One region of the Aquariibacter lacus genome, then DNA from elsewhere that is predicted to be linked to it. Evidence: predicted binding sites of a transcription regulator. Region 1 holds the regulator's gene; the other holds the start of a gene.
The links. Region 1 encodes NrdR, which represses ribonucleotide reductase genes. Its sites were predicted from a motif close to CACNANATNTNGTG; they were not measured.
Positions count from the first base shown of each region.

Region 2: JI742_RS04635 (ribonucleoside-diphosphate reductase subunit alpha) is a predicted target of NrdR. The motif match lies at 3,277-3,290, and genes of this name have one in related genera.

Region 1 covers NZ_JAERRA010000002.1:142,294-148,146, forward strand. Annotated here, with positions in the region: gene JI742_RS10935 (UbiD family decarboxylase domain-containing protein) at 1-1,131, opposite strand, end outside; gene JI742_RS10940 (lytic transglycosylase domain-containing protein) at 1,367-2,386, shown strand; gene glyA (serine hydroxymethyltransferase) at 2,616-3,866, shown strand; gene nrdR (transcriptional regulator NrdR) at 3,962-4,405, shown strand; gene JI742_RS10955 (prepilin-type N-terminal cleavage/methylation domain-containing protein) at 4,514-5,086, shown strand; gene JI742_RS10960 (type IV pilin protein) at 5,096-5,590, shown strand; gene JI742_RS10965 (hypothetical protein) at 5,596-5,853, shown strand, end outside.
Region 2 covers NZ_JAERRA010000001.1:1,006,226-1,012,078, reverse strand. Annotated here, with positions in the region: gene JI742_RS04635 (ribonucleoside-diphosphate reductase subunit alpha) at 132-3,014, opposite strand; gene ampD (1,6-anhydro-N-acetylmuramyl-L-alanine amidase AmpD) at 3,473-4,084, opposite strand; gene JI742_RS04625 (sigma-54-dependent transcriptional regulator) at 4,081-5,745, opposite strand; gene JI742_RS14120 (sensor histidine kinase) at 5,754-5,853, opposite strand, start outside.

The DNA of each region.
Region 1 (5,853 bases):
CTGCAGGATGGGCACGAAGACCTCGTTGAGCGCGACGCCGAGGATGGCGGGCTCGTCCGGCGGCTTGCCGGTGTAGGTGGAGTGGTAGATCGCCTGGTGGCGGCGCGTCAGGCGCTGAAGCTCGACGACCGGGAACCAGTCCTGCTCGTTGTAATAGCCGGTGTGGTCGCCGAAGGGCCCTTCGAGCGCATGCAGGTAGCCGTTCTTCTCCTTGAGCGGCACGCCGTCGGCGCTGTGCCCGACAAAGCCGGGCGCCGCCGGCGGGATGTGCCCCTCCAGCACGAACTCGGCGCTGGCCGGCACCTGCAGCCAGCGGCCGGCCTCGCCGACCGCGGTGTCGACCACCTCGGTGCGGCTGCCGCGCAGCAGGCCGGCGAACTGGTATTCACCCAGGGTGTCGGGCACCGGGGTGACGGCGCCGAGGATGGTCGCCGGATCGGCCCCGAGCGCGGTGACCACCGGGAAGGGCTGGCCGGGATTCGCCCGCGCGAAGTCGCGGAAATCCAGCGCGCCACCGCGATGCGCCAGCCAGCGCATGATGGTCTGGCGCGGGCCGATCTTCTGCTGGCGGTAGATGCCAAGGTTCTGGCGCGCGCGCGGGTTCGGCACCGACTGCGGCCCGCGGGTGACCACAAGGCCCCAGGTGATGAGCGGCCCGGCATCGCCGGGCCAGCAGGTCTGGATGGGCAGCGCGCCGAGGTCGATCTCGCTGCCTTCGAGGACTTCCTCCTGGCAGGGCGCGCTTCGCAGGCGCTCGGGCTTCATCGACCACAGGGCTTTGCCGAGCTGGAGCAGCTTGCCGGCATCCTTCAGGCCGCGCGGCGGCTCGGGCTCTTTCAGGCTGGCCAGGAGCTGGCCGATGGTGCGCAGCTCGGCCACTTCGCTGGCGCCCATGCCCAGGGCCACCCGTCGGGGGGTGCCGAAGAGATTGGCCAGCACCGGCACCGTGCCGGGCCGGGAACCCGGTGCTTCCACCGGGGTCTCGAAAAGCAGCGCAGGGCCTGCGGCACGCAGCGTGGCGTCGGCAACGGCTGTCATCTCCAGCCGGGGCGAGACCGGCTCGCGAATGCGGCGCAGCTCGCCACCGGCTTCCAATCCTTGGATGAAGTCCCGCAAATCCCGGTATTTCATGCTTTGGCGGAATGATCCGCGCCTTCTTTATGGTTGACAGGTTATTTGAAGCGTCCCTAGACTGCGGGCCGTCCCTAGGGATAACCCGCGCCACGGTCGTGGCGCGACGCTGCCGATGGTCCCCACCCGGGGGTCCGCCCGCTTGAGGCCGACCCGTTCCACCCGCCGGGGGATTATCGAATGGGGGGTGCAGACGGTTCTTTCCGTCCCGCGACCACCCCAGGAAAGGAGAGACATGACAGCGTTCCAAGCCATCGCCAAGGTGGGCGCGGCTGCGCGTGACGCGCTCCGGCGCACCGCCCTGGCCGTCTTCCGCCCGATCGCGGTCTTCGTCAAGGACGCCGGCCACGGCCTGCTGGAGGTCTGCCACAACTCCCTGGCCCTGCTGGGCCTGGGCGTCGTCGCGGCCAGCCTGTTTCTGGCCGGCCGCCCGGAACTGCGCGAAACCCTGGAGCTTCGTGCCCTGGGCTGGCTGCAAGTCCGGCAAGACCTGCGCACCGAGGCCGATCCCAATGTCACCGTCGCCCTCGCCGAGCCGGGCGCGATCGAACGCGTGACCGCGGCCGACCCCAGCTCCTTGACCCGCCAGCAAGCGGCCATCGCCCAGTGGCTGTCGCGCCGCTACCGCGTGGCGCCCGAGCCCGTCAGCCGCCTGGTGCAGGAAGCCTGGGAAGCCGGACGCCGTGCCAAGCTGGACCCGACGCTGATCCTGGCAGTGATCGCGATCGAGTCGCGCTTCAACCCCTTCGCCCAAAGCCCCGTCGGCGCCCAGGGCCTGATGCAGGTCATGACCCGGGTGCATGACGAGAAGTACGAGAACTTCGGTGGCAGCCTGGCGGCGCTCGATCCGCTGGCCAATCTGCGCGTCGGCGTGCAGATCCTGAAGGAGGCGATCGACCGGACCGGGTCGATCGAGGGCGGCCTGAAGCATTACGTCGGCGCCGCCAACCTGCCCACCGACGGCGGCTACGCACTCAAGGTGCTGTCGGAGCAGTCGCATCTGCTGCGCATCTCGGGCGGGCGCCAGCTCACCCTGCTGGCGCCGCAGGCCGAGGCCCTGCCGCTGCCCTCCATCCCGGCGGATGACTCGCCGAGCACCCGGCCGGAGCCGGCCGAAGGACCTGTCGGCGTGGAGGGCACGCCCTCGCCGCTCGGGCGGGACCTGGCGGTGCCGGACACCCGCTCGCTCAGCCTGTGGCGGCCGGCGCCGGCGGCCTCGGCGGCTGAACGCCGGCAGCTCGCCTCGTCGCGCTGAGGCCGCGCGGGCAAGCGCCGGGCGGATCAGCGGCGCTTAACCCCGCGGTCACAATCCCTGAGGCTTGCGCCGGAAGGGCCGCCGCTACACTGGTTTGAAGCTGCTGCAATGTCGGCAGTCCTCGCCTCCGGGGCTCCGGCGGCCACCCTGAAGGACCCCAACGCCCTGGGCGGGACGGTTCGGCAGCTTGCAGGCAGCCCCCTCTTGCCATCCTTGTCGGGACACCCTCATGTTCGATCGCAGCACTTCGACCATCGCCAAAATCGACCCGGACCTCTGGGCAGCCATCCAGGCGGAGAACCACCGCCAGGAAGCGCACATCGAGCTGATCGCGTCGGAGAACTACACCTCGCCGGCCGTCATGGAGGCGCAGGGCACCCAGCTGACCAACAAGTACGCCGAGGGCTACCCGGGCAAGCGCTACTACGGCGGCTGCGAGAACGTCGACGTCGTCGAGCAACTCGCCACCGACCGGCTCAAGCAGATGTATGGCGCCAACTTCGCCAACGTCCAGCCCAACTCCGGCTCGCAGGCCAACCAGGCCGTCTTCCTCGCCTTGCTCCAGCCGGGCGACACCATCCTGGGCATGAGCCTGGCCGAAGGCGGTCACCTGACCCACGGCATGGCGCTGAACATGTCGGGCAAGTGGTTCAAGGTCGTCAGCTACGGCCTGAATGCGGCCGAAGAGATCGACTACGACGCGATGGAGCGTCAGGCCCATGAGCACAAGCCCAAGCTGATCATCGCCGGCGCCTCGGCCTATGCCCTGCGCATCGACTGGGCGCGCTTCGCCAAGGTCGCCAAGGATGTAGGCGCCTACCTGATGGTGGACATGGCCCACTACTCGGGCCTGATCGCCGCCGGCGTCTACCCGAACCCGGTGCCGCATGCCCATGTGGTGACCTCGACCACCCACAAGAGCCTGCGCGGCCCGCGCGGCGGCATCATCGTCACCAACGACGAAGACATCGCCAAGAAGATCAACAGCGCCGTCTTCCCCGGCCTGCAGGGCGGCCCGCTGATGCACGTCATCGCCGGCAAGGCCGTGGCTTTCCACGAGTGCTTGCAGCCCGGCTTCAAGGTTTACCAGGAGCAAGTGCTCAAGAACGCTGCGGCCCTGGCGGACACCCTGACCGAGCGCGGTCTGCGCATCGTCAGCGGCCGCACCGAGAGCCATGTGATGCTGGTCGACCTGCGCGCCAAGGGCATCACCGGCAAGGACGCCGAGCGGGTGCTGGGCGAGGCGCACATCACCTGCAACAAGAACGGCATCCCCAACGACCCGCAGAAGCCGATGATCACCAGCGGCATCCGCCTGGGCTCGCCGGCCATGACGACCCGCGGCTTCAAGGAAGAACAGGCCCGCCTGACCGCCCACCTGGTGGCCGATGTGCTGGATGCGCCCAACGATCCCGCCCGCATCGCCGAAGTGCGCGCCAAAGTCGAGGCCCTGACCCGCGACTTCCCGGTCTACCGCTAAGCCTCTCGCGGCGGCCCCGGCCGCCGCTGCTAAGCTCCAACGACCCGCCTGCGCGAGCCCCGCGCGGCGGGTCGTTTCATTTGGAGTCCCGGTCCATGCGCTGCCCCTTCTGCCTGCATGAAGACACCCAGGTCGTCGAGACCCGGGGCTCGGACGAGGGCACGGTCATCCGCAGGCGCCGGCGCTGCCCCTCCTGCGACAAGCGCTTCACCACCTACGAGCGGGCCGAGCTGGCCATGCCCACCGTCGTCAAGAAGGACGGCACCCGGGTCGACTTCGACCGGGCCAAGGTGCGCGCCTCGATGCAGCTCGCACTGCGCAAGCGCTCGGTCAGCATGGACCAGATCGATGCGGCGGTGGCCCGCATCGAGGAGGCGCTGCTGGCCGCAGGCGCCAACGAGACGCCCTCCAGCCGCATCGGCGAGCTGGTCATGCGCGAGCTGATGAAGCTCGACAAGGTGGCCTATGTGCGCTTCGCCTCGGTTTACCGCAGCTTCGAGGGCGTCGACGAGTTCAGCCGCCTGATCCGCGAGATCTGAGCCTCCCTAGACCGTGGACGGCGCTCCCCTGCGCGGGGGACGCAGGCCGGCGACCGGCCCCTTAAGGTGACTCCAACGGCCCCTTTGCACGGGCCGAGGGAGTGCCCCATGAGCTGCGCCCGCGTCCCCATCGTCGCCCCGCCCACGCGCACGCGGACCGGCGGCCTGACCCTGGTCGAGCTGCTGGTCGGCCTGGCCATCGGCAGCGTGCTGATCGGCCTGGGCGCGCCGGCCTGGCAGGACCAGCTCGAACGTCGGCGGCTTGAAGGCGGCTTGCAGCATCTGCGCAGCGAGTTGCAGCTCCTGCGGCTGGATGCCGTGGCCCGGCAGCAGACGCTGCGGCTGGGCTTCGGCGAGGGCCCCGGCCTGGGCAGTTGCTTTGTCAGCCACACCGGCCCGGGCGGCGCCTGCACCTGCAACCCGGCCGATGGCAGCCTGCATTGCAGCCCCGGCGCCCAGGCCCTGCGCAGCCAGCATTGGCCGGCGGCCGGCAAGGTGGCGCTCAGCAGCAATGTCGCGAGCCTGGCCGTCTCGCCCCTGCTCGGCACGCTCAGCCCCAGCGCCACGCTCAAGCTGGTCGACAGCCGGGGCCGCGAGCTGCGCGCCGTGCTCAGCGTGATGGGCCGGGTGCGCAGTTGCCAGGCCGGCGGCAGGGCCTTGCCCGGCCATCCCGCTTGCTGAGGCTCCGGCATGTACCCCGCCCGCGCCCCTTCCCGTCGCCGGCCCGGCTGGACCCTGGTCGAACTCGCCCTGGTGCTGGGCCTGCTCACCCTGCTCAGCAGCCTGACCTTGCCGGGCTACCTCAGCGCGCTGCGCGAAGGCCGGCGCAGCGAGGCCCTGGGCCTGCTGATGGAGATCGAGCTTCGGCAGGCCCGCTGGCAGGCCATCCGCGGCGACTACAGCAACAACCTCGGCAGCGAGGGCCTGGCCTTCGATCCGGCGAATGCCCACAGCACGGCGGTGCTTTCCGACAGCGGCCGCTACCGCATCGAGCTCGAAGCCGTCAGCGCCAGCGGCTACCGCCTGCGGGCCCTGGGCCAGGGCAGCCAGGAGTCCGACCTGGCCTGTCGCCTGCTCGTGCTGGAACAGGCTTCGGCCCAGACGCTGCGGCTGGCCGGGCCGGCCCCGGAATCGCTGAGCGAGGTCGGCAGCTCGGCCAGCGCAAGACGCTGCTGGAAGCTCTGAGGGCCATGACTGCTGCGCGACCATGCCGCCGGGCTCGCGGAAGCACGCTGGTCGAGCTGATGCTCGGCCTGGGCCTGAGCCTGGCCCTGCTGGCCGGCGGTCTGCGGCTGATGCTGCTGCAACTCGATCTGCTGCACCGCGCCGCCCTGGCGCGGCAGCTCGACCAGGACCTGCGCGCCGCGAGCGAGCTGATCGTGCGCGAGCTGCGCCGGGCCGGCCACTGGCAGGCCGCGCTCGATGGCGGCACCGCCTCCAATCCGAAC
Region 2 (5,853 bases), on a different contig from region 1:
ATGGACTTCCTGTTCTCGAATTATCGGTTTGCGGCCTTCAAAACAACAAGCGATGTCGGCCGCATTCAGACTGAAATGTGGCCCCGATCCGTCGTCCGCGCACGGCACCGGGGCATGTCCGCTTCAAGGCCTCACTGGCAGGCCTCGCAACCCGGATCGTCGATCGCGCAGAACTTGATGTCGGTGGCGGCTTCGCTCGCCGCTCCGACGGTGGCCGGGGCCACCACGGCCAGCGGGGCCGCTGCGTTGGACACGGCATTGAGCTGGCGCCGCTGCACCGTGCTCATCTCGATGTGCGAGGCGCTGGTGGTGCGCAGGTAGTAGGTGGTCTTGAGGCCGCGCAGCCAGGCGAGCTTGTAGGTCTCGTCGAGCTTCTTGCCCGAGGCACCGGCCATGTAGATGTTCAGGCTCTGCGCCTGGTCGATCCACTTCTGGCGGCGCGAGGCGGCCTCGACCAGCCAGACCGGCTCGATCTCGAAGGCGGTGGCATAGAGCTGCTTGAGCTCCTCGGGCACGCGGTCGATGGCCTGCAGCGAACCCTGGAAGTGCTTGAGGTCCATGACCATCACATCGTCCCAGAGGCCCAGGGCCTTGAGGTCGCGCACCAGCCATTCATTGACGACGGTGAACTCGCCCGAGAGGTTGGACTTGACCGAGAGGTTGCCGAAGCTCGGCTCGATCGAGGCATCCACGCCGATGATGTTGCTGATCGTGGCCGTCGGCGCGATCGCCACGCAGTTGCTGTTTCGCATGCCGTGCTCGGCGATGCGGGCACGCAGCGCGTCCCAGTCCATCGCGACCGAGGTGTCGACTTCGACATAGCCTCCACGCTGCTCGGCCAGCAACCGCAGCGAGTCGAGCGGCAGGATGCCCCGATCCCACAGCGAGCCGCGGTAGCTGCTGTAGCGGCCGCGCTCCTCGGCCAGCTCGGTGCTGGCCCAGTAGGCGTGGTAGCAGACGGCTTCCATCGAACGGTCGGCGAACTCCACCGCCTCGGCCGAGGCATAGGGCACGCGCAACTGGTAGAGCGCGTCCTGGAAGCCCATGATGCCCAGGCCCACCGGGCGGTGGCGCAGGTTGCTGTCGCGGGCCTTCTTGACGGCGTAGTAGTTGATGTCGATGACGTTGTCGAGCATGCGCATGGCCGTGCGCACGGTGGCCTTCAGCTTGGCCTGGTCGACCTGGCCGTCCTTGAGGTGACGGGCGAGGTTGACCGAGCCGAGGTTGCAGACGGCGATCTCGCGATCGTTGGTGTTGAGCGTGATCTCGGTGCACAGGTTGGAGCTGTGCACCACGCCGACATGCTGCTGCGGGCTGCGGACGTTGCAGGCGTCCTTGAAGGTGATCCAGGGATGGCCGGTCTCGAACAGCATCGAGAGCATCTTGCGCCACAGGTCCTTGGCCGGCAGGCGCTTGAACAGCGTGATCTCGCCCGTCTGGGTCTTGGCCTCGTAGGCGGTGTAGGCCTGCTCGAAGGCATGGCCGAACTTGTCGTGCAGGTCGGGGCAGGTGCTGGGGCTGAACAGGGTCCAGTCGCCCCCTTCGAGCACGCGGCGCATGAACAGGTCCGGAATCCAGTTCGCGGTGTTCATGTCGTGGGTGCGGCGGCGGTCGTCGCCGGTGTTCTTGCGCAGCTCCAGGAACTCCTCGATGTCGAGGTGCCAGGTCTCCAGGTAGGCGCAGACCGCGCCCTTGCGCTTGCCGCCCTGGTTGACCGCGACCGCGGTGTCGTTGACGACCTTGAGGAAGGGCACGACGCCCTGCGATTCGCCGTTGGTGCCCTTGATGTGGCTGCCGAGCGCGCGCACCGGGGTCCAGTCATTGCCCAGGCCGCCGGCGAACTTGCTCAGCAGCGCGTTCTCCTTGATGGCTTCGTAGATGCCGTCGAGGTCGTCGGCCACCGTGGTCAGGTAGCAGCTGCTGAGCTGGCTGCGGCGGGTGCCGGCATTGAACAGCGTCGGCGTGCTCGACATGAAGTCGAAGGACGAGAGCACCTCGTAGAACTCGATGGCGCGGGCCTCGCGGTCGATCTCGCCAAGCGACAGGCCCATGGCCACGCGCATGAAGAAAGCCTGCGGCAGCTCGATGCGGCGCTTGCTGACGTGCAGGAAGTAGCGGTCGTAGAGGGTCTGCAGGCCGAGGTAGTCGAACTGCAAGTCGCGCTCGGGCTTGAGCGCGGCGCCGAGGCGGGCCAGGTCGAACTGGGCCAGGCGCTCGTCGAGCAGCTCGGCGACGATGCCGCGGCGGATGAACTCGGCAAAGGCCTCCGGATAGCGGTCGGCCATGGCGTGCTGGTCCAACTCCTCGCCGACGATCTCCTTGCGGATCGTGTGCATCAGCAGGCGGGCGGTGACGCGGTTGTAGTCCGGATCCTTCTCGATCAGGGTGCGGGCGGCCAGGATGGCGGCCTTGAAGACCTCGTCGATGGGCACGCCGTCGTAGAGGTTGCGCAGGGTCTCGTCGAAGATGGGTTCGGCCTGCACCTCCTGGCCCAGGCCGGCGCAGGCGGTGACGATCAGGGCTTGTAGGCGGCCCAGGTCCAGCGGGCGGCGCTGGCCGGCATCCATCACATGCAGCACGGGCGCGCCGGCCGGCGGCTGGTCCTGGCCCTGCTTGGCGCGCTCTTGCGCGCGTCGCTCGCGGTAGAGCACGTAGGCGCGGGCCACATCGTGGTGGCCGCCGCGCATCAGGCCGAGTTCGACCTGGTCCTGCACATCCTCGATGTGGAAGCTGCCGCCGCTCGGACGCGAACGCAGCAGGGCGCGCACGACCATCTCGGTCAGGCCGTCGACCGTCTGGCGCACGCTGGCCGAAGCCGCGCCCTGGGTGCCGTGCACGGCCAGGAAGGCCTTCATCAGCGCGACGGCGATCTTGTGCGGCTCGAAGGCGACCACCGCGCCATTGCGCCGGATGATCTGGTAGCCGGCATAGGCCGAGCCGGGCGCGCTGCGCTCGGCGGGCATCGCGGCCGGCAGGGCGGCGCCGGTGGCGGCGGGGGCGGGATTCGTTTGCATGGGCAGGATCCTCATGGAGTCGGGACGGCGCAGGGCCGGGACGACAGGGGTGAAACGCCCCGACGCCGCGACCTCACCGGGGCAGGCAGCCCGGGCGAGCACGCAGCAGCTTGGGGGTGGGGGGACCGGCCGCTCGGGGGCGATCGCCAGACGGGCAGCGGGACCGGCCAGAGGGCGCAGGACCCGCAAGAACAAGGGCCCCCGCAAGCGGCGAAGTCGACGCCGGGTGCCGGGAACATACGGCGCAGGATAGCATGCAGCCCACTATAGCTAGCGCCCCCAGCCCGCACAACCACGCTATATGTGGTTTGTGACCGCCACAAGTCGCCACCCCGGCAAGCCGCGCGGGCCGGCCCCTGCGGGCCAGGCCACGCCGGCTGCGGCCCCGGGCCCATGAAGCCGCATGGATGCTGGCTTGGCGGCCGATTCCAGGCCGCCAGGCCGCATGAACGCTGGCTTCAGGCCTTCGGCGGCCCGGCGGGCGGGAGCTCGCCCGCCGGCCAGATTGCGGGTAAACACGGAAGGCTCGGACCGAGCAGACCCTGCAGCAGCAACCAGTCGAAGCCCGGCCCCGGATCGCCCTTGCGCACCGGCGCCACATGCTGGTGACCGACGACTTCGCGCAGCGGCAGGGCCCGCGCCAGGCCGCGCAGCAGGCCGGCCAGGGCAGCGTACTGGGCCGGCTCGAAGGCCAGGCCCTCCAGGCCCTCCAGCTCGATGCCGACCGAGACATCGTTCACATTCGGCCGACCGCGCCAGACGGAGCGGCCGGCATGCCAGGCACGCTCATGCAGGGGCACGAACTGCAGCAGGCTGCCGTCGCGCCGCAGCAGGACGTGGGCGGACACCTCCAGCCCGCGCAGCGGCTCGAAGCTGGGGTGCGCGGCCGGGTCCAGCGTGCCGGCGAACAGGCGCTCGATCGCATCCCCGCCATAGACGCCGGCCGGCAGGCTAATCGAGTGGATCAGGGCCAGCTCGATGGCCGCGCCAGGCGGCCGGGCATTCCAGTGCGGCGAGGGCCGTCGGGCCGCTGCCGACCACCAGCCCTCGACCAGGCGCGGGCCGCTCACGACGCCGCCCCGGGGCGCGGCGGCTCGCCGGGCTCGCCCCCGTCCTCGGGCCGCAGGATGCCGAGCCGGGCCATGCGGTAGCGCATCTGCCGCAGCGTCAGGCCCAGGCGGGCGCCGGCTGCCGTGCGGTTGCCGTGGTGCAGTTCCAGCGCCCGCACCAGCAGCAGGCGCTCGATGCCGTCGAGCCAGGGCTCCAGGCGTTCGGGCAGGCGCACCGGATCCTGCAGCAGGACGGCGAAGGTGGCGGCGACTTGCTCGGGCGTGGGCGGCGGCGGGGCGACAGGCGATACGGGCGGTGCGGGAGGCGTGGGCGAGTGGAGCGAGCCGTCCGCATCGACGGCGAGGCCGGCGCGCAGCGCCAGCCCGGCAAGCTCCCCGGCCGCACCCGCGCCGGCGGGGGCCGGCGGCAGGTCCAGGTCGTCCGGCCCCAGGGGACCGCCGTGGCTCAGGGCCAGGGCGCGGTGCAGGCGGTTTTCCAGCTCGCGCACATTGCCCGGCAGCGGCTGAACGGCCAGGGCGGCCAGGGCCTCGGGCGCCAGCGCGGCCGGGGGGGTGCCGGCTTCGGCGGCCAGGCGCTGCAGCACGGCCTCGACCAGCAGGGGCAAGTCCTCGCGGCGCTCGCGCAGCGGCGGCAGGGGGATCTCGATCACGTTCAGCCGGTAGTACAGGTCCTGGCGGAAGCGGCCGGCGGCGACCTCGGCGGCCAGGTCGCGATGGGTGGCGCTGAGCAGGCGCACGTCGACCGGCAGCTCGGCGGTGGCGCCGACCGGCCGCACCGCGCGTTCCTGCACCGCGCGCAGCAGGCGGGTCTGCATGGGCAGCGGCAGCTCGCCAATCTCGTCGAGAAAGAGCGTGCCGCCCTGCGCGGCCTGGAAGACGCCGGGCCGGTCCTCCTGCGCCCCCGTGAAGGCGCCCTTGCGGTGGCCGAAGAGCTCGGCCTCGATCAGGGCCTCGGGGATGGCGCCGCAGTTGATCGCGACAAAGGGCCCGGCGCCGCGCGAGGAACGCTCGTGGATGGCCCGCGCGACCAGCTCCTTGCCGGTGCCGGACTCGCCCTGCACCAGCACCGGCGCCATGCTGCGGGCCACGCGCTCGATGCGCTCGCGCACCGCGCGCATCGCGGGCGAGCGGCCGAGCAGGCGCTCGAAGGCGGTCTGCGGCAGGCCGACCGCCGGGCCGGGCGCAGCCGCCGGCAGCGCGGCGGGCAGGCGTTCGGCAGGCCGGGCCGGCGCGGCCGCAGGGCGCGTCAACGGGGCGGCGCCGGCCGGGGCGCGCCCGAGGGCCGAGGCCACGACGGTACGGAACTGGCGCAGGTCGACGGGCTTGGTCAGGTAGTCGAAGGCACCGGCCTTGAGCGCCTCCACCGCATGCGCGGCCGAGCCGTAGGCGGTGACGACGATGCTCTTCTCGGTCCGGTCGCCGGCGCGCTCCAGCTCGTGCAGCAGCTCCAGGCCGCTGCCGTCGGGCAGGCGCAGGTCGGTGATCAGCACGTCGAAGCGGGCGGCGGCCAGGCGCTCGCGGGCTTCCTCCAGCGAGCGGGCGGTCTCGATGTCGTGGCCCTCGCGCAGCAGGGTCAGCTCGTAGAGGGTGAGCAGGTCCGGCTCGTCGTCGACGACCAGCAGGCGGTGGCGCGGGGCGGCGGGGCCGGCGGGCTCGCTCATGGACGGCGTCAGGTACGCGCTTCGGGCGGGGCCGCCGCGCTGGACGGGGCCTGGGGCAGGCGGCGCAGCAGCAGGCGGAAGACCTTGGGATGCCGCTCTGTCGCGGGG